Regions from separate parts of the Neptunomonas sp. CHC150 genome, predicted to be linked through region 2. Evidence: riboswitches for the same ligand, from Rfam matches in the RefSeq annotation. Region 2 holds a riboswitch; the other holds the start of a gene.
What was found. Region 2 has a riboswitch for thiamine pyrophosphate ahead of thiB (thiamine ABC transporter substrate binding subunit). Riboswitches for the same ligand answer to the same signal wherever they lie in the genome.
Positions count from the first base shown of each region.

Region 1: another riboswitch for thiamine pyrophosphate. It lies ahead of thiD (bifunctional hydroxymethylpyrimidine kinase/phosphomethylpyrimidine kinase); the one in region 2 lies ahead of thiB (thiamine ABC transporter substrate binding subunit).

Region 1 covers NZ_JAPNXU010000007.1:36,391-52,053, forward strand. The annotation lists gene OW491_RS09140 (S41 family peptidase) at 1-1,195, shown strand, start outside; gene OW491_RS09145 (divergent polysaccharide deacetylase family protein) at 1,237-2,118, shown strand; gene slmA (nucleoid occlusion factor SlmA) at 2,156-2,755, opposite strand; gene argB (acetylglutamate kinase) at 2,770-3,672, opposite strand; gene OW491_RS09160 (phosphomannomutase/phosphoglucomutase) at 3,694-5,094, opposite strand; gene dut (dUTP diphosphatase) at 5,155-5,610, opposite strand; gene coaBC (bifunctional phosphopantothenoylcysteine decarboxylase/phosphopantothenate--cysteine ligase CoaBC) at 5,607-6,812, opposite strand; gene radC (DNA repair protein RadC) at 7,013-7,687, shown strand; gene rpmB (50S ribosomal protein L28) at 7,908-8,144, shown strand; gene rpmG (50S ribosomal protein L33) at 8,156-8,326, shown strand; gene mutM (bifunctional DNA-formamidopyrimidine glycosylase/DNA-(apurinic or apyrimidinic site) lyase) at 8,500-9,312, shown strand; gene OW491_RS09195 (alpha/beta fold hydrolase) at 9,400-10,305, shown strand; gene OW491_RS09200 (phosphatase PAP2 family protein) at 10,406-10,936, shown strand; gene OW491_RS09205 (MJ1255/VC2487 family glycosyltransferase) at 10,950-11,987, shown strand; TPP riboswitch at 12,472-12,566, shown strand; gene thiD (bifunctional hydroxymethylpyrimidine kinase/phosphomethylpyrimidine kinase) at 12,555-13,394, shown strand; gene thiC (phosphomethylpyrimidine synthase ThiC) at 13,420-15,297, shown strand; gene OW491_RS09220 (zf-HC2 domain-containing protein) at 15,328-15,528, opposite strand; gene OW491_RS09225 (sigma-70 family RNA polymerase sigma factor) at 15,525-15,663, opposite strand, start outside.
Region 2 covers NZ_JAPNXU010000006.1:7,458-23,120, reverse strand. The annotation lists gene rapA (RNA polymerase-associated protein RapA) at 1-1,908, shown strand, start outside; gene OW491_RS06280 (EamA family transporter) at 1,968-2,867, shown strand; gene OW491_RS06275 (phnA protein) at 2,897-3,298, opposite strand; gene OW491_RS06270 (cupin) at 3,302-3,850, opposite strand; gene mtnC (acireductone synthase) at 3,952-4,629, opposite strand; gene OW491_RS06260 (methylthioribulose 1-phosphate dehydratase) at 4,657-5,271, opposite strand; gene purT (formate-dependent phosphoribosylglycinamide formyltransferase) at 5,594-6,784, shown strand; gene OW491_RS06250 (bacterioferritin-associated ferredoxin) at 6,938-7,138, opposite strand; gene bfr (bacterioferritin) at 7,307-7,771, shown strand; gene bfr (bacterioferritin) at 7,785-8,252, shown strand; gene OW491_RS06235 (phosphotransferase) at 8,310-9,122, opposite strand; TPP riboswitch at 9,187-9,293, shown strand; gene thiB (thiamine ABC transporter substrate binding subunit) at 9,288-10,268, shown strand; gene OW491_RS06225 (ABC transporter permease subunit) at 10,247-11,917, shown strand; gene OW491_RS06220 (ATP-binding cassette domain-containing protein) at 11,904-12,536, shown strand; gene pyrC (dihydroorotase) at 12,544-13,578, opposite strand; gene OW491_RS06210 (NADP-dependent isocitrate dehydrogenase) at 13,899-15,663, shown strand, end outside.

The DNA.
Region 1 (15,663 bases), on a different contig from region 2:
CCAAGCTGAAGAAGCGAAAACGTTACCGCTTGAAGAGCTGCGCCGCTTCAGCGAGGTGTTTGATCGTATTAAGCAAGCTTACGTTGAGCCAGTTGATGATGCCAAAGTACTTGAAGATGCCATTCGTGGAATGATATCAGGGCTTGATCCGCATTCGGGCTACCTAGAACCAGATGCGTTTGAAGAGCTGCAAGAGCACACCTCGGGTGAGTTTGGTGGTGTCGGTGTCGAAATTTCACAAGAAGACGGGTTTATTCGCGTCATCACCCCAATTGACGATACGCCTGCTAAAAAAGCAGGAGTTAAAGCCGGTGATTTAATTACACGTATTGATGGTGAGTCCCTGCAAAATATCAGTATTGACGAAACGATCAGCCGTATGCGTGGCGAAGCAGGCACGAAGATCGTACTGACCATTATCCGTGAAGGTGAGCAAAAGCCACTTGAGATAACGGTCGTACGTGACATCATCAAAGTGACTAGCGTTAAGTCTCGTTTGTTGGGCGATGGTTATGGTTATGTCCGTATTACGCAGTTCCAGAGCAATAGCGGTGCTGATTTGAAAAAAGCACTCAAGAAGCTTCAAAAAGAGCAGCCACTAACGGGCCTTGTGCTTGATTTACGCAATAACCCGGGTGGTGTTCTGCAGGCTGCTGTTGAAGTGGTTGATGCATTTGTTGATGAGGGCATGATTGTCTACACCGAAGGGCGCGTTGCGAGTGCCGATATCAAGTTTACAGCGACGAAAGCCATGGCAGTGCCTGATGTCCCCATTGTAGTGCTGATTAACAGCGGATCAGCCTCGGCTTCTGAAATTGTGGCCGGTGCATTACAAGATCAAAAACGTGCGGTCATAATGGGAACTACCAGCTTTGGTAAGGGCTCGGTGCAAACAGTGTTACCGCTATCGGATAACCGTGCGTTGAAACTCACAACAGCTCGCTATTTTACGCCAAGTGGGCGCTCTATACAGGCGCAAGGAATCGTTCCTGACGTAGTAGTGGAAGAGGCAGAACTAAAAGCGTTAGGTGTCAGCCGTTTCCCTAAAGAAAGTGATTTGACCGGGCACTTAGAGAATGGTCAAGGCGAGGTAGTTGATGAAGAGCTAGCCGCAGCTAGCAAAGGCTTGGCAGAGCGCGATTATCAATTATATGAAGCGCTTAACTTATTAAAGGCGCTGAGTATTGTCCGCTAAACACAGTGCTCAGGTCGCGCTGTATTGTCGAGGCCCGTGTCGTGTTCGGCGCTAGGCTTCGTCAGGCTTTTGTGGCTTGTATTCGCCGCAGCGCGTTGTCGTTGGTATCGATAATATGCTTATCGGGAGTGACCTTCCATGTAGGGTGGGCGGTTGCACAAGCGCAGTCAGACACGGTTCGCCAACCGCGCGTTGTTATTATCATTGATGATATTGGTAACAGCTATGAGCAAGGTCTAGCGGCCGTTAACTTGCCAGGGCCTGTAACCTACGCCGTTTTACCTTTTTCCGCTCATGGAAAAGAATTAGCGACCATTGCGCATCAGCGAGGTAAGGAGCTAATGCTGCATGCGCCTATGTCAAATACACACCATTTTCGGCTAGGCCCTGGGGCGTTAACGGATGCATTAGGGGAGCAGGAGTTCAAGCGAGTGCTTAACCGAAGTTTGGACGATATTCCTTTTGCGATTGGCTTAAATAATCATATGGGCAGTTTGTTAACGCAAAAAGAAGAACCAATGCGATGGGTTATGCAGGTGGCTAAAAAAAGAAACCTCTTTTTTGTTGATAGCCGCACCACCGCTAAAAGTATAGCGTGGGAAGTGGCTAGAGCGACGGGCGTACCTACGTTTAAGCGAGATATTTTCTTAGATCACCAGCAAACGCGTGAGTTTTTACAATCACAGTTTTTTAAAGCTATCCGCATCGCACGTCAATATGGGCAAGCCATTATGATCGGCCATCCTTACCCCATTACAACTGAGTTTTTAGCGGAGGCGATTCCTGTTTTGGATGAAGCAGGGGTGCAGCTGGTTTCTGTGTCGGCCTTATTGATGATGCAGCATGAGCAACGTCGTTTTGCTCAAACACAACATAGTGAGTGTGATAGTACAGAAGGCTATCATTGCCAAGGGAATGAATAAAACAAGCAAGCCGTGTGAGAGCTTGCTTGTTTTGGTGTTATTCTGCGTTGCGGAATAAGCCTACAGAAAGCCTTGGCCATTGGTCTTGCCAGTTTTCGGTAGGGCGGCGCTGAAACTCGCTGCGTACAAATTGTCGAATACGGCCTTCTACAACTGCAATCATTAAGTTCGCGGTGATACCCACCGTGGTTTCTGTTCGCAAACCTTCTTTAGGTTCGGCTTCGCGAAGCACCTGTTTTATTTGCGTTTCTAAACGCTCAAAAAACTGATTAACACGCCCACGCAGCCTGTCCGTTTCGCCGGCTAGGGCGTCGGCCGTTAAAATACGAGCCATCCCCGGGTTGCGCTCAACAAAGGCAAGCACTAGGGTCAGTATTTGCTCGCATTGGCGTATTGCTGGACTGTCTGAGCTTGTAATCATATTAACGCGTGTGAATACGGTCTCTTCTATAAAACCGATGAGCCCCTCAAACATGCGTGCTTTACTTGGAAAATGTCGATACAACGCGGCTTCAGACACGCCAACTTCTTTAGCCAAGGCCGCGGTTGTAATGCGTTGTCCCGGGTTAACTTCTAGCATTTGGGCTAGTGCTTGAAGAATTTGCTCACGTCGTGACAGTTTGGTCGTTTCGTTCATGCTCACTCAATATCTTATAGAGAATGGTTGGTGATCAGCGTGCCAACGCCTTCATCAGTGAAGATCTCTAGCATGCACGAGTGCTCTACGCGGCCATCAATGATGTGTGCGCTGTTTACGCCTGATTTAACAGCATCCAGAGCGCAGCCAATTTTAGGGAGCATGCCGCCATAAATAGTTCCGTCTTCAATTAGCGAGTCGACTTGTTCCGTAGACAGCCCTGTTAAAATTTTACCCTCTTTGTCCATTAGGCCTGCGATGTTGGTGAGTAAAATTAGTTTTTCAGCCTTGAGTACTTCGGCCACTTTACCGGCGACTAAGTCCGCATTGATGTTGTATGAGGCGCCGTCAGGCCCGACACCGATAGGTGCAATCACGGGGATGAAATCAGAGTCAGCTAACATGTCCAGCACGTCAGTATTAACCGAGTCCACTTCACCTACATGGCCAATATCAATAATCTCTGGGGCGGACATTTCAGGGGTCTTGTGTTTAACTCGTAATTTGCGCGCCATTAATAATTGGCCATCTTTACCGGTAAGGCCAATCGCTTTGCCGCCGTTCGTGTTGATGAGCCCAACAATTTCTTTATTGACCATGCCGCCCAATACCATTTCGACTACATCCATGGTTTTAGAGTCGGTTACACGCATACCGTTAATAAAGTGTGATTCGATCTTGAGCTTGTCGAGTAAATCGCCAATTTGTGGGCCGCCACCGTGAACCACTACTGGGTTCAAGCCAATGAGCTTCATCATGACAATGTCACGTGCAAAGCTATTTTTAAGTTTGTCATCGGTCATGGCGTTACCGCCGTATTTAATGACGATAGTTTTGCCCACGAAGCGTTGGATGTACGGAACGGCTACGCTGAGTACTTCAGCGGTTGCCATGGCTTGAGCTCTGTTAAGTGGCATAGTGATTCTCTCTTTTGGCATTCACGCACAAGGAATGTTTATTGTTGAGTCTATGGCGTGTAATTGTATCTGAAATTGGTTTTTTATACGGGTTAACGCTGTTTCGTTATCGGCTTCAAATCTAAGTACGAGCGTCGGTGTGGTATTTGAGGCTCGACATAAGCCCCATCCATCAGCATAGTCTACTCGTAAACCATCGATCAGTGTTTTGCTACCCTCAGGAAAGGCGTGCTGTTGAAGCTCTTTGATAATAGCGAATTTTGAGGCTTCGGAAACCTCGACGGACAACTCTGGTGTGCTGATGTCTTGTGGATAACGCGCAAACAGAGATGCTAAAGGTTCTGGTTGGGAGGCTAAAATTTCTAGTAAACGGGCGGCAGCATAGAGCCCATCATCAAAACCGAACCAGCGCTCTTTGAAAAAAATGTGCCCTGACATCTCACCAGCAAGCAATGCCCCAGTAGCCTTCATTTTTCGTTTGAGCATTGAATGACCTGTTTTCCACATTGTGGGAACGCCGCCTGCTTGGGTGATGACGTGGGCTAACTGACGAGAGCATTTCACATCAAAGAGGATTTTTGCACCAGGGTTTCGAGTGAGGACATCCTCGGCAAACAGCATGGTGAGCCTGTCAGCGTCAATAATGTTGCCATCTGCAGTAATCACTCCAACACGATCACCATCGCCATCGAAGGCGAGCCCTACATCGGCTTGTTGGGTTTTAACGGCAGTGATGCACTTAGCTAAATTGTCGGCTTTACTAGGGTCGGGGTGATGATTTGGAAAGTTACCGTCTACGTCGCAATACAGTGGGATAACTTCGCAACCAAGCTGTTCAAGCAGGTATGGGGCTGTTTCTCCAAGGATCCCGTTGCCGCAATCTATGACTACTTTGAGTGGCCGAGGCAAGCTGATATCGTCCAAGATTCGTTTGCGGTATTGAGCGCGAAAATCGTGAGAATGTAGGGAGCCTAGCCGTTTGCTGGTGTCGCTATCGTAGTTTTTATCCAGCATGCGGTACTTAAGTGCTTGTATGTCTTGTTCAGCCAGCGTGTTGCCCGCCATCATCATTTTAAACCCGTTATACGCTTTGGGGTTATGGCTGCCGGTAATCATGATGCCGGTTTTTGTGTCGGTGTGATGGGCCGCAAAGTAAAGCACCGGTGTTGCAATATAGCCTATGTCGGTAACATCAAGGCCACCCTCGAGTAGGCCTTGAATGAGTTGTTTTTTTAAGGCGGGGCTAGATAGGCGGCCATCAGCTCCTACAACGGTATTGCGAATAGCTTGAGCTCTCGCTTGGGCAGCAAAGGCGCGTCCTAAGTGATACGCAACGGCTTCAGTTAAACTTTCTCCTACAATGCCGCGAATATCATAAGCACGAAATAGAGTGTCATCTATATTGTCTAAATTGCAGCTCACTTTGCCATCCTTTTGCTCGGGCTTTCGTTAAATGTGACTATTTGCGGTTAATAGGAGCTGTTAATAGCGGCCAGAAGAGCCAAATCCACCGTCGCCTCGCTCTGAGTCGCTGAATTCGTTGACCACTTCAAATTCAGCTTGCACGACCGGCACTAAAACGAGCTGCGCTATCCGTTCTCCAGGCGCCATCGAAAAGGTCGTTTGACCGCGGTTCCAGCAAGAAACAAAAAGTTGGCCTTGGTAGTCGGAATCGATAAGGCCAACAAGATTTCCTAATACGATGCCATGTTTGTGGCCTAGCCCAGAGCGGGGCAAAATCATGGCGCACAGTGAGGGGTCGGCAATGTGAATAGATAAGCCTGTTGGAATAAGCTCCGTTTGTCCGGGTGCTAATGTTAATGTTTCGTCTAAGCAGGCTCGTAAATCCATGCCAGCAGAGCCCGGGGTCGTATAAGTGGGTAACGGAAACGTATCGCCTATGCGAGGATCTAAAATTTTAACTTGAAGAGTGTTCATCGGTTGGCCTTATAAAGTTGGGCAATATGGTCAATTAATGAGGTTGCAAGCTGGCGCTTACGCATCATTGGGAGTTCTGTAACCTGATCGGCAGTGACTAGAGTGACGGCATTGTCATCACTGTTAAAGCCGATGTCTGTTCGGGAAACATCATTCGCAATAATTAAATCTAGCTTCTTTCTAACCAATTTGTCTTGAGCATAACTGACTATGTCTCGCGTTTCGGCAGCAAAGCCAACGGTGAATGGAGCGTTAACTTTGGAAGCGATGGTCGCTACGATGTCGGGGTTCTTGATCAGATGAAGCTCCATGATCTCTTCTTTCCCTTTTTTGATCTTGTGCTCTGCAACAGCGGATGGTCGATAATCAGCGACAGCCGCGCAAGCGATAAAAATATCACATTGGGCGGCGTCGGATTTGGCGGCTTGAAGCATATCCTGAGCGCTGTTGATATCTATGCGTGTTACATGATCGGGAGTCGCTAAGTTGACGGGCCCGCTGATTAACGTAACGTGAGCACCGGCACTAACGGCGGCTTGCGCAAGCGAAAAGCCCATTTTTCCTGAGCTATGATTCGATATATATCGTACAGGGTCCAACGGTTCTCGGGTTGGCCCTGCCGTTATTGTTAGCCGCAGGCCGGCTAGTGATCCTGTTTCAAAACTAGCGGCTGTTCGCGCGGCAATATCGAGAGGTTCCAGCATGCGCCCTGGCCCTGTATCACCGCACGCTTGATCGCCAATGCCTGGCCCCCATAGTTTAATGCCTTGTGTGGATAGTGTCTTGGCGTTGCGTTGTGTTTGTGCTGATCGCCACATGGCTTGATTCATAGCAGGGGCAAGGCAAATAGGGGCGTCGGTTGCTAAGCACAGCGTAGTTAACAGGTCGTTTCCCATGCCAGAAGCTAAGCGAGCCATAAAGTCTGCACTGGCGGGAGCTATAACCATAATATCAGCCCAACGTGCTAACTCTATATGCCCCATGCCGGCTTCCGCTTCTGGGTCGAGTAGTTGTGTGTGAACCGGATTTCCAGACAGGGCCTGTAATGTTAGGGGGGTAATAAATTCGGTAGCCGCGGGAGTCATTACAACGCGTACATCCGCGCCAGCAGCTCTTAAGTGGCGTGTTAGTTCGGCGCTTTTGTAAGCGGCAATCCCACCTGTAATACCTAGAATGACCTGTTTGTTAGTAAGTCTATGCATACCTTGAACCACTCGAATCTGCTGCAATGCTAAAGGCGTGTACGATACCATCTCACGATTTTGTTGCGTAGGTGTTAAGGCGATAAAGTCGTACTTTATATGAGTAGTCGTTCTGATCAGCTAATAGTCAGCTTGTGCTCGTAGAATAAGTTTTGTGTTGCTTAGCATGAAGCTAAAGAGCGAAATAAAGGGATGTTGATATGGCAATTACAGATTGGCCGGAGCTAGAAAGGCCGAGAGAAAAGCTCTTGCATCATGGCGCGGCGGTTTTGTCCGATGCAGAGTTGTTGGCCATTTTTTTGCGAACAGGCATTAAGGGCACTAGTGCTGTTGATTTATCGAGAGATTTACTCCAGCGCTTTGGCGGGCTTAGAGAGTTGCTTGAGAGCAGCCAAGAGGCTTTTTGTCAGGGGCCTGGTTTAGGAAATGCGAAGTATGCTCAATTACAAGCTGTCTTAGAAATGAGCCGCCGTCACCTGTTGGCATCGCTAGAGCGTGGAGATGTGATGGAGAGCCCCTCTGAGGTTCGGATGTTTCTGTCGGCGAAGATGCGCCATTATCGTCAAGAGGTTTTTGCGTGCCTTTTTATGGATAATAAGCATCGAATCATTCGGTTTGAGCCTATGTTCTTTGGCACCATAGATGCGGCTTCGGTGTATCCCCGAGAGGTCGTGCGTAAAGCCTTGGAAGTGAATGCAGCGGCCGTTATTTTGACGCATAACCATCCATCGGGCATTGCCGAGCCTTCGGCGGCTGATCGACATATAACAGAGCGTTTGGTCAATGCGCTGCAGTTGGTGGATGTGCGCGTGTTGGATCACATGGTGATTGGTGATCCTGAGGTTGTTTCATTTGCTGAACGGGGGTTGATATAGTGATTGTGGGCGCTGTTTAGCAATGTTTTGATTTATTCGTAAAAAGCGGTAGCTTGGGTTGTTGATTTTCTGTACAATGCGCGCCTTCTATTCACTTCCGGTATGGGATTCTTGTCCGGTTTTTGGACGCTCCGCCTGAGGCTATTGCGTAAGTGGCATATTAGCTACTCGTAGCCAATAGACATCTGAATAGAGTTAATCGACTAATAAGGTATTAATTATGTCTAAAGTTTGCATGGTTACTGGTAAGCGTCCAGTAACAGGGAACAATGTTTCCCACTCACAACGTAAAACACGTCGTCGTTTTCTACCAAACCTGCATTGGCACCGTTTTTGGGTAGAATCTGAAAACAAATTTGTTCGTCTACGCGTTTCTTCTAAAGGTATGCGTATCATCGATAAAAAGGGTATTGACTCAGTTTTGACTGAAGTTCGTGCTCGTGGCGAAAAAGTATAAGGAGCTAGACCATGGCTGCAAAAGGTAACCGTGAAAAGATCCGTCTGGTTTCATCCGCCGGTACAGGTCACTTCTACACGACTGATAAAAACAAACGTAACATGCCAGAAAAATTTGAGATCAAAAAGTTTGATCCAGTTGTTCGTAAGCACGTTATGTATAAAGAAGCTAAGATCAAATAAGATTTAGTGCTTCCAGAAAACCCGGCTTTGGCCGGGTTTTTTTATGTCTAAAAGAAACAAGTGGAGCTTGTTCTGCGTACATAAGAGAGATGTGATTGGTTAAAGCGCTTGTTAACTGCGTGTGTACATTGTTATTAATAGCGCATGATTCAAAATGAATTGGGATTTACGTTTTGCCAGAACTACCAGAAGTAGAAACAACGCGGCGCGGTGTTGCTCCGCATGTGATTAATCAGACGCTCACCTCTATTGTTGTGCGTCAGCCTAAGATGCGTTGGCCGGTTCCTGTCGATGTTTTGCAGTCGCTTATAGGTCTTGCGGTTAATAACGTGAGCCGGCGAGGCAAGTATCTTTTTTTAGAGACAGAGCGCGGAGCTATTGTTATTCATTTGGGAATGTCTGGTAGTTTGCGAGTACTCACTCATTATGTAGAGCCTGGTAAGCATGATCACATCGATATTGGTTTGGCTTCGGGGGCGTGCTTGCGCTTAACGGATCCTCGCCGATTTGGTTCAGTTTTGTGGCAGCCAGTGGGAGAGGAACTATCGTTGATCTCTTCGCTGGGTCCAGAGCCGCTGACAGACGCGTTTAATGCTGATTATCTGATCAATCATAGCCAAGGGCGCAGTGTGGCGATTAAGCAGTTGGTGATGAACAGTCATGTGGTTGTCGGTGTCGGTAATATTTACGCAAATGAGGCGTTGTTTATGGCGGGTATTGATCCAAGGAAGCCGGCCGGTAAAGTATCTAAGCTTAAGCTGACTCGTTTGGTTGCGGCAATCAAGAAAATATTGTCCGCCGCAATTGAGCAAGGAGGGACGACTCTGAGGGATTTTGTTGATAGCGACGGTAAGCCTGGATACTTTGCTCAATCGTTATCAGTGTATGGTAGAGCCGGTGAGCCTTGCTTAGTTTGTAATAAAGAACTGACGGAAGTTCGCATGGGGCAGCGCAGTACGGTGTTTTGCTCCCGTTGCCAGCGTTGATGTATCCAAAAAATGCATCTTTGCTGCTTGGGTTGATACTAGGTAGATATCTTGATTATGGCGTAAAAGTAAAAGGAGACTGTTAGAGTGTTTGTAGACTACTTTTCATTATTCACGCCAACAGTTGAAGCGGATATAGGGTTGCGTGATCGTTTGCGAGCAAAGATGGGGCTTGAGCCTTCTTTGGAGCGCCGAGAAACTTTTAAGTTAGGTGAAATTCACTACGAGCATTATCCTTCTTTTGCTGAGTCTAAATCACCGCTGGTGGTTTTTTTGCCTGGCATAGGGACATATTCTGAATACTACGCGCCGCTGCTGGATAAGCTGAGTAGGCGAGGATTTGACGTTGTTAGTATGGATTATCCCGGTCACGGGTATTCAGGCGGTGTTAGGGGGTTGTACACCCTTGACGATATTGCTGACGGCGTTAGTGAAGTTATCGAGTATCTAGCGGATTCAAAGACTTGCCCTGTTTATCTATTTGGGTATTCTATCGGCTCGTTATTAGCAATGGCCGCTGCCGAGAAGGATGCGCGAATATCTGGCGTTATTTGCCAAACGTTATTGATGCCGGAAGTAGCTCCCGACCTCATGCATAGTCTGGGTTGGCAATGGATTGGTATGAGTAGCCCGTTTTTCCCACTGGCTCGAGTGCCGTTAAAGTCGATCTTGGATTATGATGCCCTTATTGCTTCTCATCCTGCCGCCGATGAAATGGGGGCTGATCCGCTTGCTGTTTTCGATTACCCGCTTAAAACTTTGAACTCGATATTTAGTTGGCGCTCCGCTAGATCAGATAGTAAGCGGCAGCTTGCAGGATTGCTAATACAGGGCGAAAAGGATGAGGTGTTGTCACTTGAATATGCACACAGGGTGATCGAGCAACAATCTCATGCTTTAACATTAGCGGTTGTGTCAGGTGGGCATATGCAACCATGGGAAAATCCCGATGGGCTAGTCAATCTTGTCTCTGAGTGGATCGCTCAACAATAAGTCTCAATGGTTGTCACATAAAAGTCAGTATTTTGTCATCGGTCTGTCATCTAGTTGACCCACCATACCTAAAATTGCATGGGCTAACTGGGGGTTAAAGATGCTTACCATCCAGAAAATAACAGACTTTGACACACTGACATTTAACTGGCTTCAGACGCGCCGTTTAACGTATTCACATGTGGCGCTGATTAGTCGGGCTATTTCCCGGCTAGGTGATGGCCTCTTATATGCCGTTATTGGGGTAGCTTTTGCTGTGTTCGATGCCGAGCATGGTCAGGCATTTTTGGTGGCGGGGCTGTTGGCTTTTTTAGTGGAGCTCCCGGTTTACTGGTTGCTAAAAAACACCATCAAACGTCCAAGGCCCAGCTCACTTAAGGGGTTTGAGGCGGTTATTGTTCCGTCGGATACGTTTAGCTTCCCCTCCGGGCATTCAGCCGCCGCCTTTTTGTTTGCTACGCTTTTAGCCGTTTTTTATCCAGCCCTTGCAGGCGTTGGTTATGTGTTGGCTGGGATGATAGGTTTTTCTCGTGTAATGCTGGGTGTCCACTATCCAACGGATATCGCCGCTGGCGCTGCGTTAGGTATCTGTTGCGCTGAGTTGGCTGTGCTTATTGGGTTTGCTTTATGAGGCGAGTGTAGTCATGAAGGTGCTATATGGTGTGCAAGCGACAGGTAATGGTCATATAACACGCGCACGGGTCATGGCACCCGCGCTCAAGCAGGCCGGCGTTGATGTTGATTACTTATTCAGTGGTCGCCCTGCTGACGAACTGTTTGATATGGAGTTGTTCGGCGACTACCAAACGCGTCGCGGTTTAACCTTTTACATGGGAGAGGGCGCAAAAGTTAAGTCGTGGGATACCCTCACAAGGAATAGTTTAAGCACGCTGATCCGTGATATTAAGTCGCTGGATGTCCAGAGTTATGATCTTATTCTCTCTGACTTTGAGCCGGTGACCGCTTGGGCGGCGAAACTGCGCGGTAAAAAGTCTATTGGTATCGCACATCAGTATGCTTTTATGCACAAGTTGCCCGATGGCTGGCGCTCGTTGATGTTGCGTTTAGGCGTTCAGATATTTGCTCCTGTTACGATACCCGTAGGGGTGCATTGGGATCACTTTAACCGAACAATTGTTCCGCCTCTAATTAGCCCGCCCCAATATTCAAGGACAGTTGATGAAGGGCTGGTTCTGGTTTATCTCCCATTTGAAACAGATGAAACATTGATTGATTGGTTTGCTTCGTTTACTGATTATCGCTTTCACGTATATAGTAAGCGTTCTTTTGCGCATTCAATCAATAATGTTCACTTTAAACCTCTTAGTCGTGCAGGGTTTGAGCAAGATTTAGCGGCTTGTTCTGGGGTGTTTTCAAATTGTGGCTTTGGCTTAGCTAGCGAAACAATGCAGTATGGTAAAAAGTTTTTAACTAAGCCTATGCAAGGTCAGTCTGAACAGCGCTCAAATGCCATTCTTTTAGATCGGCTTCAATTGGCTACAGTAATGGATGATTTCCAACCTCGTGATTTTCAGCATTGGCTGGAAAAGCCGCAACCTGAACCTCAACTATTTCAAGATGTAGCGGGCGGGTTGGCTAAATGGATAGCGGGCGATTGCTCTGAGCCAGCCTCTGATGTTGTGCGATCCATTTGGGGCTTGTCGACAGGCGTCCCTGCATGAGCTTTAAGATACTTCTTTGATACAATTTTCTGATTGTTGCCGCTTCAAACCTATTTGCTTTGGTGTGCTGTCGTGAGTAGGCGCATACTATTGCTATCGTCAAATAGTCATCATTTTTAGAGATAAGTTGTAAAGCGTTTTGTATTAAAGAAGAGTAGGTAGCTCAGTGTATAACGAGGTGGGAAGTGGTGAGAACTTCGCAAATCCGTATGCAAAGTTCTCTTTTTGGCTTCCTTTTTCCTTGCGGTGCTAATTATTGCTAATTAGTTGATTCCATTCGGACAATCCTTGTGTCCATTCCGCTTGTCGAGGCCTTCCTTACATTCGTTCCATGAACAGGAGATCCACGGTTGTTATTATGTCTGAGTGAGAATTTTTGGATATAGGAAAAAGTCCTATTTTTCATACCGAATTCTTGAGTGATCATTCAATCGCTTGTTGTTCAGCAAATATAGACATAAAAAAGCGGACAACGTACACTTAATTTATCTTGTCGGGGTGCCTTATGTTGAGGCTGAGATGATACCCGCTGAACCTGATCCAGTTTGCACTGGCGTAGGAATCGAGATGAAATCATTTGCAATCCCAAATGTGCTGACCATCGCAGGCTCTGATAGCGGAGGTGGTGCAGGCATACAAGCTGACTTAAAAGCTTTCTCTGCGCTCGGTGTTTACGGAGCGTCAGTCATCACAGCGGTCACGGCGCAAAATACGCACACCGTTTCAGCAATTCACCCTATTCCTAATGACGTAATCGCCGCTCAAATCGATGCTGTGCTAACGGATATTGCTATTCATGCGATCAAGGTAGGTATGTTGGGCTCCGTTGATATCATAGAGACAGTGGCCCAGGCGCTGAGCCGTTATCCTACTATCCCCTTGGTCGTTGACCCTGTCATGATATCTAAAAGTGGGAGCGCGCTATTGCCTATGAATGCGGTAGCGGCGCTCAAGCAGCAGATCTTACCTCGCGCTTATCTTATCACGCCTAATTTACCCGAAGCTGCGGCTTTAGTTGGCCTTGATGAGCCCACCACTATTGATGGGATGTATGCGCTATTGCCGAAACTGCATGAGTTAGGGGCCAAGCATGTATTGCTAAAAGGTGGCCACTTGGAGGGAGATAATGATGCAATTGATCTTCTCTCGAATGGCAAGCATGTACAGGCTTATCGCGCCAAACGAATTAATACACAAAATACACACGGTACAGGTTGTACGCTCTCATCAGCAATTACTGCGCTGCTTGCTAAGCACTTAAGTTTAGACGCGGCTGTCTCACAGGCCAAAGTATATTTATCGGAATCTATAGCTGCTGCGGATCAGTTAGATGTAGGTAGTGGACATGGGCCTTTACACCATTTCGCGACGCTCTGGAATTCGACTTCTGACGTCAGAGAATATTAATAAACAGAATAATGACAGGATAGTTATGACAAATAATCGCCAGTTGAGCCAAAGTGCACAGGTTGATAATGCCTCTGTGCAGCCATTTCCTAAATCGCGCAAGGTGTATATCGAAGGTAGCCGTTCCGATATTCGAGTGCCCATGCGTGAAATTTCTTTAGATATAACACCCACAGCATTTGGTGGTGAACCGAACGAGCCTCTGTATGTTTATGATACCTCTGGGCCGTACACTGACCCAGAGGCGGAAATTGATATCCGCAAGGGCTTGGCACCCTTGCGAGAAAGCTGGATAGATGAGCGACAAGATACTGTTCTGCTTGATGGCTTGACGTCTGTTTATGGTCAAACCCGTGCAGCAGATTTACGTTTGGATGAATTAAGGTTTGAGCTGACTCGAAAGCCACGCCGAGCTAAAGAAGGCTGCAACGTTACGCAATTGCATTATGCGCGTAAAGGTATCATAACGCCGGAAATGGAATTCATTGCCATCCGTGAAAACATGAAGTTGGCTAAGAATAAAGTGGAGGGGCAAAGCGTTGCTCAACAGCATCCAGGCTTTAGTTTTGGTGCTAATTTGCCCGATGAAATTACGCCTGAATTTGTCCGCAAAGAGGTTGCCGAAGGCCGGGCGATTATTCCGTTAAATATCAACCACCCAGAATGTGAACCAATGATTATTGGCCGTAACTTCTTAGTGAAGATTAACGGTAATATTGGTAACTCCGCATTATCGTCATCTATTGAACAAGAAGTAGAAAAGATGACGTGGGGAACCCGTTGGGGTGCGGATACCATCATGGACTTATCCACAGGTAAAAATATCCATGAAACGAGGGAGTGGATATTACGTAATGCGCCTGTCCCTATCGGGACTGTACCTATCTACCAAGCGCTAGAGAAAGTGAATGGTGTTGCTGAAGATCTAAATTGGGAAGTGTTTCGCGACACGTTAATTGAGCAAGCCGAACAAGGTGTGGACTACTTTACTATCCACGCGGGTGTTTTGTTGCGTTACGTGCCTATGACGGCAAAGCGAATGACCGGGATTGTCTCGCGTGGTGGATCAATCATGGCTAAGTGGTGCTTAGCTCACCATGAAGAAAATTTCTTATACACGCACTTCGAAGATATCTGCGAAATATGTAAAGCTTACGATGTGTCCTTTTCATTAGGTGATGGTCTGCGTCCTGGGTCTGTGTATGATGCAAATGATGAAGCGCAATTTGCTGAGCTAGAGACGTTGGGTGAGCTGACCAAAATAGCTTGGAAGCACGATGTCCAAGTCATGATCGAAGGTCCTGGGCATGTGCCGATGCATATGATCAAAGAAAATATGGACAAGCAGCTAACCGAATGCCACGAAGCTCCTTTTTACACGTTAGGGCCTCTAACGACTGATATTGCTCCGGGATATGACCATATTACATCGGGGATAGGAGCAGCAATGATCGGTTGGTATGGCTGCGCTATGTTGTGTTACGTTACGCCTAAAGAGCACTTGGGGCTTCCTAATAAAGATGATGTTAAAACGGGCATTATCACTTATAAAATCGCGGCTCATGCAGCGGATTTAGCAAAAGGGCACCCTGGAGCGCAGATACGTGATAATGCGATGTCGAAAGCACGCTTCGAATTCCGCTGGGAAGATCAATTTAATATCGGTCTTGACCCTGATACTGCCAAAGCCTACCACGATGAGACTTTGCCTAAAGAATCTGCGAAGGTTGCACATTTCTGCTCGATGTGTGGACCAAAATTTTGTTCTATGAAAATATCACAAGAGGTTCGCGAGTTGGATGCGTCGCAGGTAGCGGCTATTAACGCGAAAGCAGAGCAGGGGATGCAAGAAAAGTCGGCGGAATTTAAAAGTACGGGTGCAGAGCTTTACCATAAGGTGTAGTGAATAGTTGGTGCTCGACAGCGACAAGGGTTACTCCTTGTCGCGACCCTTTAAATGAATGTCAGTAATTCGCTGGCTGCATAAGTCATGAATTGTCGTTAATTGATCGTTACACAGATTACAATTACCGCACATAAATAAGTGCATTCGCAAACTCATCTTCTCTAAAAGTGTTAATTGTGTATCTAATTGCTTAGACATAAGATAAGTCGCTTGGACGCATGACTTCATACGCTTTCTCCTGTTTTAAGAAACCAGCCGCGCTCCAAACAGCTTCTTAGTTTTAAACGAGCCCTGTGCAAAATTGTCCAGCAGTTTTGCTCAGAAATGCCCAAACTATCGCAAATCTCTTCTGTTTCCATTTCC
Region 2 (15,663 bases):
CCAGAACAACTCGGCCTAGAAAGCCACTTTGCTCGCTTACGTCTGCTCGACCCTGATCGCTATAACTCGCTAGACAAGTTCCGAGATGAGCAATCACAATACGAAACTGTTAATGAGCTCGTACAGCAGCTACTAGCCGAAGACGGCATCAATAACCTTGCTACCCAACCAAGCCTACAAGCACAACTAGACGATTACTTAGGCAAGGGAGCTAGCGAAAAGCTATTAAATGAGGCCGATCAACAAGCGGCGCTTGAGCTGTGTATTAACCACTTACTTGATCGTCACGGTACCGGACGCGTGTTGTTCCGTAACACACGTGACACAGTAACAGGCTTCCCTACTCGCATACTGGTCCCGCACCCTCTTGAGATGCCGGCTCAATTAGAGTCAGCCGCCGCTGATGCCAGCATTGAAGATATCCTGCGCCCTGAGAAACTGTTGGGCGATTTTTGGTTAGACGAAGACCCGCGAGTCGCATGGCTAGATGAATGGCTCAAAGCGCACCGCCTAGAAAAAGCACTGCTTATTTGCTCAAACGCAGACACCGCACAAGCCCTTGAAGAATATATCCGCCTGCGCAAAGGTGTTCGCTCTGCCGTTTTCCACGAAAAAATGACGCTGATTAATCGTGACCGTGCCGCGGCTTACTTCGCAGATGACGAAGATTACGCTCAAGTGCTGGTATGTTCTGAGATTGGTAGTGAAGGTCGTAACTTCCAGTTTGCTCAGCATCTGATTATGTTTGACTTGCCACTCAACCCTGACCTGTTAGAACAACGGATAGGCCGCTTGGACCGTATCGGTCAAAAGCACGACGTACAGATTCATGTTCCGTTTTATGAAAATAGCGCTCAAGCCGTATTGTTGCGCTGGTTTGACGAAGGCATTAATGCGTTCCGACATACGTGCCCTGCTGGTCGTGAGTTGTTCCAGCAGTTCGAAGACATGATCACATCCCTTATTATGGATGGCGTGGATGAGGACGCTTTTGAAGAACTAATTAATGCCTCACAAAAAGCCGCAGGCGATATCATGACTCGCCTACAAGCTGGACGTGACCGTTTGTTAGAGATGAGCTCATGCCGTCCCGCCAAAGCTGAGCAGCTGCTCGAAAGTGTAGAGCTACACGAAAAACGCATGCAGTTACGTGACTTTATGGAACGCGTGTTTGACCAATTTGGTGTCGATCAACAATCTGATGGCGCTCACTCGGTTATTTTGCAGCCCACTGACCAAATGACTGAGCATCGCTTTCCAGGCTTACCGGATGACGGCTGCAAAGCGACTTACTCACGTGAGCAAGCTTTATCCCGCGAAGATATCCAGTTTATGAGCTGGGAAAACCCGATGGTCACGGGATCATTCGAAATGATCATGGGGAGTGACTTTGGCAACACCACGGTCTGTACGGTGAAACTACCACCACTGCAACCAGGCACTATATTAGTCGAAGCGATCTTTGTACTTTACTGTGCTGCACCAAAAGCACTTAACTTACAACGCTTTCAAAATCAGGCTACGGTCCGTGTTGTAATCGATAGTAACAACAACGATCTTAGTCAGATTATTACCCCTGATCATCTGAACAAGCTGGGTGAACGTGTTAAACGTCATGTGGCGCAAAATATGATACGTTTAGGCCGGGAACAGATAGCTGGGGTTTTACAAAAAGCGGAAACTGAAGCACTAAAACAGCAACAGCCGTTAATTGATCAAGCAGTGACCAAAGCGAGCTCGATGCTAGATGAGGAAGTTGAACGCCTAGAAGCGCTGCTTGAAGTAAACCCTTCCATCAGGGAAGAAGAAGTAGCACATCTTAAAGCCAAACGGGATCAAATTCTTACGCATTTGCAGGATGCACAATTACGTATGGATGCTATCCGTATTGCTGTCGTTAGGGAATAGACCTTCACAAAGCTAACTTTAGCCCCCAATATTACTTGTTAACAGAGGCATACGGTTTCATGAGCACTAAGGATTGGGGCTTAGCCCTGTTAGTCGTATTTGCTTGGGGGATAAACTTTGTGATTATCCGCTTCGGCCTTGAGGAGTTGCCACCGCTGCTCCTTGGGGCTTTACGCTTTGCACTGGTAGCCTTTCCCGCTGTCTTTTTTGTAAAGCGCCCTGCTATCCCTTTACGACTTTTATTGAGCTACGGCATCACCATTAGTTTTGGCCAGTTCGCTCTGCTCTTTCTCGCGATGCATAACGGCATGCCTGCCGGTTTAGCGTCTCTTGTACTCCAATCTCAAATGCTATTCACGCTCATCTTTGCTCGATTCCTGCTTAATGAGCGTTGGCAGCTTCAGCAATTTCTAGCCATAGGAGTAGCAGGCGCGGGGCTCGCTTTACTAGCTAGCCAAACAAGCGCCGACCAAATGACTTTCGTCGGATTTATATTAACAATAGCGGCCGCCTCTTGCTGGGGAATGGGCAACATCATTAACCGTAAGATCGCTCAACTTGGCAAAATTAATCTCATGAGTTTAATTGTATGGAGCGGTTTGCTGCCCATTATTCCGTTCACAGTCGCCTCATACTTATTCGAGGGGCCGGAATTAATTGTCAGCAGCCTGACACAGGCCAGCTTTCAGTCCTTCGCCGTAGTACTGTATCTTGCCGCTATTGCTACATTGTTCGGTTACGGTAGCTGGGCGTATTTAATGCGTCATTATCCAGCGTCACAGGTGGCTCCGTTGACCATGCTAGTGCCTGTGGTGGGTTTATTAACGGCGTGGATCGTACTCGATGAAACCTTGTCAATGATCCAAGGCGCGGGGATAGCTTTGATTATGGCGGGCTTAATGATCAATACATTTGGTAGCCGCATAATAAAGCAATTAAAGGCCTTATCAGCGGCTTAGCCATTCGAATCAGCCTTGGATTCAGTAAACTAAACGAGTGTCCACTGGGCAATCCAGGCTTCTTCCTCTTCGGATAAGTAGGCTTGCTCTAGCAACTCCTGCGCCCATGCTTCTTTTTTGGCCAGATGATTTAAAATAACCATCGCCGTTACCTTAGCCGCTGTCACCTCACTCCACATAGTTGTACCCAAGCAACGCCAATGATTCGCATCAAGGCGCTTAGGCCGCTCAACTTGCGTTTGGCAGGTTTCACAGATCATCAAGCAGTGTTCGTAATCAGGTTCTGAAGGGACCGGCGGAACCTCAAAAATATTAAGCGGAACCCCGCTTTGCTGACACAGTTCGCAATGAGCAGCACAACGGCGCACAAGGTCTTTACCAAACAGGGTTAAATTAGCATGACGCTCGTGATGCTTTTCTTTACGGGACATTGCTTATTTACCTTCAAATTTTGGAAACTGATCAGCTATCGCGTCACCTGTAAAATTGGCTACCCACCCAGCTGGATCATTAAATAAACGGATAGCTGTAAAGCTAGGTGTAGGCCCCATGTCAAACCAATGCGTCGTCATATCAGGCACCGAAATCAAGTCATCTTTACAACACAAGACTTGATAGACTTTATCCTCAATATGTAGATAAAAGACACCTTCGCCAGCCACAAAAAACCGAACTTCGTCTTCTGAGTGCGTATGCTCGCTCAAAAACTTTTGGCGCAACTCATCTTTTTGAGGGTGATCAGAAGTCAATGAGATGACATCAACTGTCTTATAGCCTTCGCTATCTTTGAGCTTTTGAATTTCAGCATCGTAAGCGGCCAAAATATCTTCATGGCTCATACCATCAGTAATAGGTGTCGATGCTTCCCATCGCTCAAAACGAACGCCTACACTTGCTAATGTTTTAGCAATCTCGGCGCCATCTGTCGTATGCTGCAAAATAGTCTGCGGATTGGTATCTGGTGTTACTGTTAACGCACTCATAATTTACTCAATACTTAATTCAATACACTTATTGGTATCTAAGGATGTTGATCAAACCACTTTCTGATCTACGCTTACTTCAATAAAAAGGCGACCTAAACTTAGAAATTAATCTGATCAAAAGATTGCACAACTTTATGACGAGGGCTGTCTATCTTGTCATCGCGCTCAAGCAAACAGGTATGCATCCCCGCAGCCTTAGCGGCATCGAGCTCCTCCTGTATGTCAGACAGGAAAAGAATACTGCCAGCAGGCGTCCCCATTGCTTTAGCTATCGACTCATACGCAGACTGCTCACGTTTATGGCCATAGTTTGTATCATAGAAGCCATCAAACAAACCGGTTAAATCACCAAAATCACTGTATTTAAACAATAATTTTTGCGCGTTTACCGACCCTGACGAAAACACATTTAATGATAGCCCCGCATTTTTCCATGCACTCAAGTGTTCATAGGCATCCTTGTATAGGTGCCCCGTAAAATCACCATTGGCGTACCCATCAGCCCACATCAACCCTTGAAGCGCTTTGAGCGGAGTGATTTTTTTATCCTGATCAATCCAGCGCGTTAATACTGTAATGATAACCGCTTGGTCAGCTTGGGGATCAGCTATTTCATCGCGTACTTGCTTCACAATGGATGCCACTTCTGGGTTATTCCACTGAGAAGTTACATAGCTAGCAAGATGCTCTCGCGCATAGGGAAATAGTACATTATGCACAAACCGTATATCTGTGGTTGTGCCCTCAAGGTCAGTCAAAATACTCGTAATAGTCATTTTATTTCACTTTTAAACGGGTGTTATTCAGCCGTCAATTTTACCTAAACGAATGAGCTCTAACTGGCAAGCAAACAAAAACTCCAAGCCTTCGAGGTGACGTCGCGCTTCGTTTATGTCTTTCCCCCACGCATAAAGTCCATGGCCTTTAACAAGCAACCCCCACTGTAGAGGGTTTTGTGCCCATACATCATTGACAGATGTCGCTAATGCTTGCATATCCTGAGTATTGTCAAACGCGTAGATCTTAATAAGGTCATCATGGGTCGTGTTACCGGCCAATGATTTTTGCATTTCAAAACCAGATAGGTTGACGGCATCGCCAGAAATAACACGCGACAGTACAGTGGCCGTTACAGAGTGAGTATGCAAAACGGCCCCTATTTGCGGATCTAACGTGTATAGAGCCGTATGCAGTAGAGTCTCGGCTGACGGTTTGAGCGAGCTATCAATCGCGTTTCCATCCATATCTACTAACAAAAAGTCTTGCTCTGTGAGCGCCCCTTTATGCCGGCCTGACGCGGTGACTAATGCCGAATGCTCATCATTGCGAATCGAAAAATTTCCCCCCGTCGCAGGGCACCACCCTTGCTGATCAATCCAGCGACCTGCATCTATTAACATGTGTGCCAATTCTGACATCATTTACCTTATAAGCTATATATCTAAAAAGGCTAGTTTACGACGAAGCACTCAGGGGTTAAAGCAATACAGATAAGAAGTAACTAAAGGGGAAGTCGGGGCGGTAATGAACCGCCCCTACAAGGGCCGAAATGATTTCGGCTAAGCAGCCCTTACGGGCAAAGGAATCCACAATTCAATGATGTTCAAGTTCACTAATCACTTAATGCCCTCTGAAGATCTGTGTTTTCAGTATAACTAAAAGATGAGTGATGCCAATGTCTGATTTTTCCAGTAATGTCGTATAATCCGTGAATTGATTTCATAAATAGGATTTTTCGATATGACTAGCATCGGCTCCCCTTATTCCAGCCACTCTACTCGTGTTCTTATGTGCGGCGGAGGCGAACTAGGAAAAGAGGTCGTCATTGAACTACAACGTCTTGGAGTAGAAGTCGTAGTTGTCGACCGGTACGCTAACGCTCCTGCGATGCAAGTCGCCCACCGAAGCCATGTCATATCGATGCTAGATGGCGAAGCGCTCAGAGAAGTAATTGAAGCTGAACAGCCTCATTATATCGTCCCTGAAATAGAAGCCATCTCGACCAACACCTTGGTGGATATGGAAAAAGAAGGCTATACCGTCATCCCGACAGCCAAAGCGGCTCAACTCACAATGAACCGCGAGGGCATTCGTCGCTTGGCCGCTGAGGAACTAGGACTAGCGACCTCCCCTTACCGCTTTGCAGCAACTGAAGAGGAGTACATAGCGGCTGTAAACGAAATTGGCTTACCTTGTGTTGTTAAACCCATCATGAGCTCATCAGGTAAGGGTCAAAGCACACTTAAAACTCACGATGATATCGCCCCTGCTTGGACTTACGCCCAAGAAGGCGGACGGGCAGGCCAAGGGAAAGTTATTGTCGAAGGCTTTGTCGAATTTGATTATGAAATCACCCTTCTAACCGTTCGCCATGTTGGCGGCACTAGCTTTTGTGAGCCTATTGGGCATGTACAAGTCGATGGTGATTATCGACAGTCTTGGCAACCGCAGGCCATGTCAGCGGCCGCCTTAGACGCCGCCAAAGCAGCGGCCCATAAAGTCACCGAAGCGCTAGGCGGGCGTGGTATTTTTGGAGTTGAGCTATTTATTAAAGGTGATGAAGTACTCTTTAGTGAAGTATCACCGCGTCCTCACGACACTGGCCTGGTCACACTTATATCGCAAGACTTGTCTGAGTTTGCGCTGCATGCTCGAGCCATTTTGGGCTTACCCATTCCCAACATACACTTTCACGGCCCTAGTGCTTCCAGTGTAATTTTAGTAGAAGGTCAATCGACAGATGTTGAGTTTGGAAACCTGAGTGCTGTGCTGAGCCAACCAAATACCCAATTGCGTTTATTTGGCAAACCCGAAGTGTCAGGGCAACGCAGAATGGGGGTTGTATTGGCACGAGCTAATGAGACAGACGAAGCAATTTCGACAGCCAAAGCAGGCTCAGCTGCTGTTCAAGTAACGCTACATACTGAATGACATGATTTACCGCATATAAAATGCAAAAAAAACCGTGCCCGCTTCAACTATTTTAACATAAGCGGGCAGCTTTATAGATCGGAAGGTTATAAAAAAGACACGGCAAATATAGCCGACAAAACAAACTAAGCGGTAATGATAACCGCAATCACTTCAAACAGCAGAGTAAGCGAGAGAGTCCACTTCAGCATCATCAAAATGGCCTTTGATTATCTGACGTGCCACACGTGTACATTTGCCGCAACAGTTCCCAACTGACAGGGTTTTGTTCAATTCTCGGATGCTAGTAGCCCCTTCTTCAACAGCTTGAAGAATCTGAGAATCGGTGACACCGTTACAGATACAGACATACATAGTGATAATCAGTCCCATTTGTTTTGAGAAATGATAATAATTCTCATAGGCTTTTATATCAAGTGCTGCACGTTCAGTCTCAATGACTTTTTTTCATTTTCAAAAGAGTGTGCTTTAATTGCGCTCATATTATTTAACCTCTTATTTTTCTATTAGCCGGAGGCGGCCATGCAAGGCGATAAAAACGTCCTGAGCATCCTTAACAAGGTGCTTACTGCAGAATTGACATCAATTAACCAATTTTTCCTACATGCTCGCATGTACAAAAATTGGGGCTTAAATGAGCTAAACAATAAAGCCTATAAAAAGTCGATCAAGGACATGAAGCAAGCTGACGAACTAATAGAGCGTATCTTGTTCCTTGAAGGCTTACCCAATCTGCAACACTTAGAGCGGCTGCGAATTGGTGAACACACCGAAGAAATGCTGCAAGGCGATTTAGATTTCGAAATGGATCAGCTAGCATTGCTACGTGAAGCCATCGCTCTATGCGAAACAGCATCAGATTATGTTAGCCGTGATATTTTAGAAGAGATTCTTGAAGCCGAAGAAGAGCATGTAGACTGGATTGAATGCCAGCAACACCTAATCGCTCAAATGGGTATCGAGAACTACTTACAAAGCCAACTTTAAACGGGGAAAACTCATGAAAGGTAATCAACGTGTCATCGCCGGACTGAACTCTCTGCTTGCTATGGAGTTGGCAGCAATGGATCAGTACTTCATCCATTCTCGCATGTATGATGACTGGGGCTTAAGCAAGCTTTTTGAACGCATAGATCACGAGTTTGATGATGAAAAAGGTCATGCGGCTGCGTTAATCGAGCGTATGCTATTTTTGGAAGGCGTACCTGACATGGTCACACGTACAGGCCTCAAAATCGGTACCAACGTTGTTGATATGATTGAAAGTGATTTACGTATCGAATACGAAGTAGGTAACCAGCTAAAAGCCGTTATTAAAATCTGTGAAGAAGAGCAGGATTACCAAACTCGCGAGATTCTAGAGAAGCTACTAGAAGATACCGAAGAAGACCACGCACATTGGTTAGAGCAACAACTACGCCTCATTAAAATGATTGGCCTAGAAAATTATACGCAGTCTCAAATGTAATTTAACCTGTGTATTTACTAAGGCGGCTTTTTAAAAGTCGCCTTTTTTATTGGCAGCTTAGTACCTTGATATAGATATAGTGTCCGCTTTATCTAAACCATTAACTGCCTGCCACATAGCCTCTAAAGCAACCAACCAGTGCTGCGTAGCATCAATCCCCTCTTTCACCATGGATGCAGACAAACCTCGAAATGCAGGTAGCTCTTTGCATAATATGTCGGCAGAAATTCCCCAATGTTGGTGCAACCCGCAGGCGTCGACCCATGCTGAACCTATCCCTGCATACTCCCAATCAAGCAGGACAGCTTGAAGATTAGCTGTCTGATGGCTCGCTACTATATTACCTGGATGAAGGTCATGATGTGTCCATACATAATCAAGCGGCGGTAACTGGTTAAATAGATCTTGGGTTTTATGCAATAGAGGCAACCATCGCTTTTGCTGGCTCAAGGGTGCTTGTTCAATTTTTTCTTGGTAAGAGCGCCATAAGCCATGATAGTCGATTAATAATGATGAGCTATCATCAGGCTTTGGCAAACGCTGTAACTCTGCAACAATAGCCACAATAGACATGGGATCGAGCGTTGAGGCTTCATCATAAAGCGGACTTAATAACCACTCCTTAGTTATTGCTATTACAACTGGGGCCCATGCATAGCCCTGAATGGCGTCTAATACTTGCTCTTCCCGCCCACGATTAACCCCTAAGACAGACGCCGATGTATTCACGCGTAGCACACACGCATCACTCAAGCCTTCGCTTACGTATATGTGATTAGTCGTCCCTTGCCGAGTCAGTGCCCGCCACCTAGCAGGTCTGCCTAACAATTCATTCACAATACATTGGATATCCGGATCGAGTATTACCATAAAAAATCTGTACGTTGTCGTCTTTCAAGGAGGTTTGCTTTTTAGCAGTTATGGTACACTAGCGATCCACTTATCGGGGTGCCAAATGAAGATACTAACTCATTGGCTGAGATCTTACCCGCTGAACCTGACACGGTTAATACCGTCGTAGGGAATAGGATATTTATGAAAAGAACATCTCTGTTTACACTCGCCGCCTCTGCTTTGCTTACCTCATCATGTTTTGCGGCCGATTTAACCATTTACACCTATGACTCATTCAATTCTGAGTGGGGACCTGGGCCGCAGCTCGAAAAAAGCTTTGAGGCTCAGTGCCAATGCGACATAGAGTTTATTGCGGTAGACGATGGAGTCAGCATTCTTAATCGTGCCCGCATCGAAAAAGCATCAACCAAAGCGGATGTGTTGCTCGGGTTAGATGACTCACTCACTCAAGTTACGCGTGATGAAGGCCTTGTTCAGGCGCACGGTGTTGACCTATCAAGCTTAACCTCTGCTCTTGCTTGGGATGACGAAGATTTCGTTCCATTCGATTATGGGTACTTTTCGTTTATTTACGATAGTAGCAAAATCGCGCAGCCTGCTGACTCGCTAAAGGCGTTGATTAGCTCTAACGCCAGCGTCATTTACCAAGACCCGCGCACCAGCACACCGGGTCAAGGTTTAATGCTTTGGGTGAACGCAGTGTACGGTGATGAGGCTGCCAGCGCATGGACAGAATTAGCCAAGCACACAGTAACGGTTACCAAAGGATGGTGGGAAGCATACAGCATGTTCTTAGAAGGCGGGGCCGATTATGTACTCAGTTATAACACGTCACTGGCTTATCACGCGGTAGTGGATGGCGAAAGCAAATACAAAGCCGCGCTTTTTGATGAAGGCCATATAGCGCAGGTTGAGGTCGCGGCAATCAGTCAATACAGCAACAACCCTGAACTCGCTAAACAGTTCTTGTCATTTTTGATCTCGCCTGAGGCACAACACATTATCCCTACCACCAACTGGATGTTGCCTGTTATTGATAATGTAGAACTCCCAGCGCCGTTCTCATCATTAATTACGCCTAAGCGCTTGAACTTCACCCCTGCACAAGTGGCTGAACAACGCAAAGCTATGATCAGTACATGGCGGTCATCTGCTCAATAATGACGCTCGGTAAAACTTCACTAGCCAAGAAAATAGGCTTTTTTTCGCTCAGCCAACTGTGTTGGTTGAGCTATCCAGTTACTCTCTTAGTCACCCTACTCGCCTTCTATGGGTTAATGAGCTTTGAGGGTGATTCTGCTGATTGGCAGCTGTTAACTGATAGTTACTTCCTAGGAGTTCTTGGATTTACGCTAAAACAATCAACCATTAGCAGCTTCGCCTCTGTTCTATTCGCTATACCTATTGCTAGAGCGCTTAACCAACTCAATGCTCAACGCTTTAAGAATATATTTTTAGGTTTATGCTTGCTCTGTTTTGTGACACCCACGTTGGTGGTTGTCACAGGATTAGTCGCATTACTGGGGCGATCAGGTTGGCTTACGCCCTACATAGAGCCCTTAATGGAGGACAACAGCTGGAACCTCTACGGGCTAAACGGGATTCTGCTCGCTCACCTTTTTATGAATATGCCCTTCGCTATTCGTATTATTCACCAACAACTTGCCACGATTCCTGACACCAGTTGGCGATTAGCCAAACAACTCAAACTCTCGCCTTGGCAACGATTTGTCATTATCGAGAAGCCTGTGATTCAGTCTGCAGGGCTGATGCTGTTTGGCTTTATATTTGTACTGTGCTTTAACAGTTTTGCGGTCGTTTTAGCATTAGGCGGTGGGCCACAATCCACAACATTAGAAGTCGCTGTTTACCAAGCATTAAAATATGACTTTAATATCTCCGAAGCACTGACTCTTGCCTGGAGTCAACTCCTGATTGCTGGCGGTTTGTATGCTTGTTTTTCCGCCATGGGAACTCCTGTCTGGCAAAGCCATGAAGTAATTAACCAAACCACTCGCCCCTACCCGCTAACGAGCCAAGGTTCTCGTCTACGCTTACTTGCTCTGTGCGGCGTGGGCATTCTTTTACTGCTGCCTTACGTTGCACTTTTGCCCAGCATCTCGTTATTTTTCACGGCTGATATATGGCGTTTAGTCATGCAACCTTTATTACTCAGTATAGGGTTGGGGATGACATCAGCATCAATCAGCTTAGTGATGGCGTATACGCTTCTCCAACCCATTCGCAGCCAACTCAAGCAAAAACGATCAATGCGGGTCAAACTCTTGGAGCAGGTGGCAACTCATCAATTGTTTGCACCTGCTATGGTTATATCGGTTGGTCTATTCGTTTTTTTACTACCGCGTGTTGATCTGGACCGCTGGGGTATTATTGTGGTCATTCTGTTAAATTCAGCAGTATTAGTGCCTTTTGCATTTCAAAAGCTCAAGCCTCGACTTATACAGTTTGACCAACAATACGACCGCCTTTGCTTGTCATTAAAGCTCAACACTTGGGAACGTTGGAAAATAGAATGGGCATTTATTAGACCCAGCTTTATTTCAGCGGCTAGCCTTGTCTTTGTGCTGGCTGCAGGCGATGTTGCTATATTCGCCATATTTGGACCTAGTGATTGGAGCACACTTCCTTGGCTTATCTATAGCCTAGCAGGTACATACCGGATTCCTGAAGCCAGTGCCGCTTCATTACTTTTATTATTAGTCTGCGCGGGGGCTTTATGGCTATTACAACTCGTTGCTAACCGCACAGCCATATCATCAGTGGAGCCCTCAACAGATGCTGAACCTTAATCATGTTTACGTCACCTTAGACGGCTACCCGCTGCATTATCATTTTTCAGTAAAAGCCAAAGAGATTGTCGCCATTCAAGGAGCCAGTGGAGTTGGCAAAACCACCTTGCTGAATGTTATTGCTGGCTTTATAGCACCTGATGAAGGACAGATTGTTTGGGACAACACTGAATTAACAGCGCTTTCTGTTGATAGACGGCCAGTGGCTATGCTTTTCCAAGATCACAATTTGTTTGAGCATCTAACGGTAATGGACAATTTACGCCTTGGATTCGACCAAGAAGCCCCTGAGCATCTGATTAAACAATCGGCACTCACATTAGGTGTCAGTGAGCATTTAACCAAAAAGCCCCATCAGCTTTCCGGTGGCCAACGCCAACGCATTGGCCTGCTTAGGACACTATTGCGGCCAGAGCCAATCATCTTGTTAGACGAACCATTTGCCGAGCTAGACCCTGCCACCCGCGAGTTAGCTGGAAATTGGGTACGAGAAATAGCTAAGTCAGCGAAAAAGACTGTGTTGCTGGTTACTCATCAGCATGAAGATGTTGAGCGTGTAGCGGATCGCCGTATCGAGTTGCGCTACCCTGGAGCACCGCTCGATACGGCTAAAGCGTAACGGCGGCTTACACTTTTACTTTCCAGTTAACCGTTTTGCCTGCATAGAATGGCACGATAGGTTTCCCGTTAGGTAGGATAATCTCATCAGGGATTGTCCATTCTTCTTTAACTAGTGTGATCGTCCCTTTGTTACGCGCAAGCCCATAGAAGTCGGCACCATGATGGCTCGCAAAACCTTCTAACTTGTCTAAAGCGTCTAATTCTTCAAACACCTGAGCATATAACTCCACAGCACTCCACGCACTGTAGCACCCGGCACAACCACAGGCATTTTCTTTGGCGTCCTTGGCATGCGGAGCTGAGTCAGTCCCTAAGAAAAACTTAGAAGAACCTGTTTTAACAACATCGCGCAAAGCCTGTTGATGCGTGCTGCGCTTTAAAACAGGTAAACAATAGTTATGTGGCTTAATGCCTCCGACTAATAAATCATTACGGTTAAGCATTAAATGCTGAGGGGTAATAGTCGCTGCCACATTATCTGATGCACCGGTGACAAATTGGGCGGCATCTCCAGTTGTTATATGCTCAAAAACGACTTTCAAATCAGGAAACTGCTCAGTGATATAAACCAGTTTTTGGTCGATGAAAGCTTTTTCACGATCAAAAATGTCAATATGTGCATCCGTCACTTCGCCATGCACCAATAGCAACATGCCTATTTCTTGCATGACTTCAAAGGTAGGGTACAAAGCCTCCAGCTGACTCACCGCCGAAGCTGAATTTGTCGTTGCTCCCGCTGGGTACATTTTAGCAGCAACAACACCGGCCGCTTTAGCAGCCCGCACTTCTTCAGCGGAAGTCTGATTCGTTAAAAACAAAGTCATCAACGGCTCAAACGATGAACCCGTTGGCCTTGCACTCAAGATACGTTGCTTATAATCCAGAGCCATTTCCGCCGTTGTTACTGGCGGTACTAGGTTCGGCATAATAATCGCACGTTGAAAACAACGCGCTGTTGCCGCAACCGTCTCTGGCAACATATCGCCATCACGCAAGTGTAAGTGCCAATCATCAGGAGTCTGGATCGTTAGTGTGGTCATCGGGCTTCCGTCTTTAAATACGTAGTGAAAATTACAACATATAGTATACGCTGATTCAGAAAACAGCGCGATTACCTGTTTGTGGCACGATTATCAGGTGAATATCCTTCCAAGAGTGTTTAGAATGTGGTCGCTTTGTAATTTTTTTACAAGAATTAGGGGTTCATTATCCTTTAGTGCATAGGTCCAGCGTATTACAAGGCTCACACTTTCGGTATAATGGGTCCGTTAAAAATGGCTTGATTTGTGGAACGAGGTGATCACAAGTTGCCTCATCATCAAGTCTTTGGCGATCCAGCTAAAAAATTTCGGGGATGAAAATGACCAAACAAACAATTTACTACACCCTTACCGACGAAGCGCCGTCTCTGGCTACCTGCTCTCTTCTACCTATCGTACGTACTTTCACTAAAGCTGCTGATATCGATGTTCAAGTTACCGACATATCTCTGGCTAGCCGCGTACTGTCTGCTTTCCCCGAGTTGCTCACTGAAGAGCAACGTGTAGAAGACGGCTTGGCGTTTCTTGGCGAGCTGACCCAAGATCCACATGCAAACATCATCAAGCTACCTAACATCAGCGCATCAGTTCCTCAGTTAAAAGCCTGTATCGCTGAACTACAATCTCAAGGTTACAACATTCCTAATTTGCCAGAAGCACCTGCTACGGACGAAGAAAAGTCGATCCGTGAGCGTTACGGTAAAATCTTAGGCTCAGCTGTAAACCCAGTATTGCGCGAAGGTAACTCTGACCGTCGTGCTCCAGCAGCTGTAAAAGCTTTCGTGCGCAAGTTCCCTCATTCAATGGGCAAATGGAGCAAGGCTTCTCGTACACATGCGGATTACATGCGCGGCGGCGACTTCTTCTCTAGCGAACAATCCATCACCATGGAAAAAGAAGGCGAAGTAACCATCGAATTCGTTTCCAAAACGGGTGAAGTGACTAAGAAAAAATCACTCTTTCTAGAAGAAGGCGAAGTGTTCGACAGCATGTTCATGAGCTGTGCAGCACTGCAAGACTTCTTTGAAGAAAGCCTGAACGACGCTAAAGAATCTGGCGTAATGTGGTCTTTACACGTTAAAGCGACCATGATGAAAGTCTCTCACCCTATCGTTTTCGGTCACGCGGTTCGTGTCTTCTACAAAGAAGTATTCGATAAGCACGGTGAGCTATTTGATCAACTGGGCGTTAACCCGAACAACGGTTTAGGTAGCGTTTACGACAAGATCAAAACATTGCCTGAGTCTAAGCGTCAGGAAATTCTTGAAGATATCCACTCTTGCTACATGCACCGCCCTGAGTTGGCAATGGTTGATTCCGTAAAAGGTATCACTAACCTGCACGTTCCAAGTGATGTAATCGTCGATGCTTCTATGCCTGCAATGATCCGTAGCTCTGGTCAGATGTGGGGCCCAGATGGCAAGCCTAAAGATACAAAAGCGGTAATGCCTGAAAGTACATACGCACGCATCTACCAAGAAATGATCAACTTCTGCAAAACAAACGGTGCATTCGATCCAACAACTATGGGTACTGTACCTAATGTGGGCTTGATGGCTAAAAAAGCAGAGGAATACGGCTCACACGATAAAACGTTTGAAATGACAGAAGACGGAACCATGCGCGTTGTTGACGCTAATGGCAACGTACTAATGCAACACGAAGTACAAGATGGTGACATCTGGCGTGCATGCCAAACAAAAGATGTGGCCGTACGTGACTGGGTTAAACTAGCTGTCACTCGTGCTCGCCAATCAGACACACCAGCGATCTTCTGGTTAGACTCTGAGCGCGCTCACGACATGGAACTGAAAAAGAAAGTAGAGCACTACCTTAAAGAGCACGATACTGATGGTTTGCGTTTGCATATCATGGGTTACAACGAAGCAATTCGTTACTCTATGGAGCGCTTAATCCGTGGTAAAGACACCATCTCGGTAACAGGTAACGTACTGCGTGATTATCTAACTGACTTATTCCCGATTATGGAATTAGGCACATCCGCTAAAATGCTATCCATCGTCCCTATGTTAAACGGTGGCGGCATGTACGAAACAGGCGCAGGCGGTTCTGCTCCTAAACACG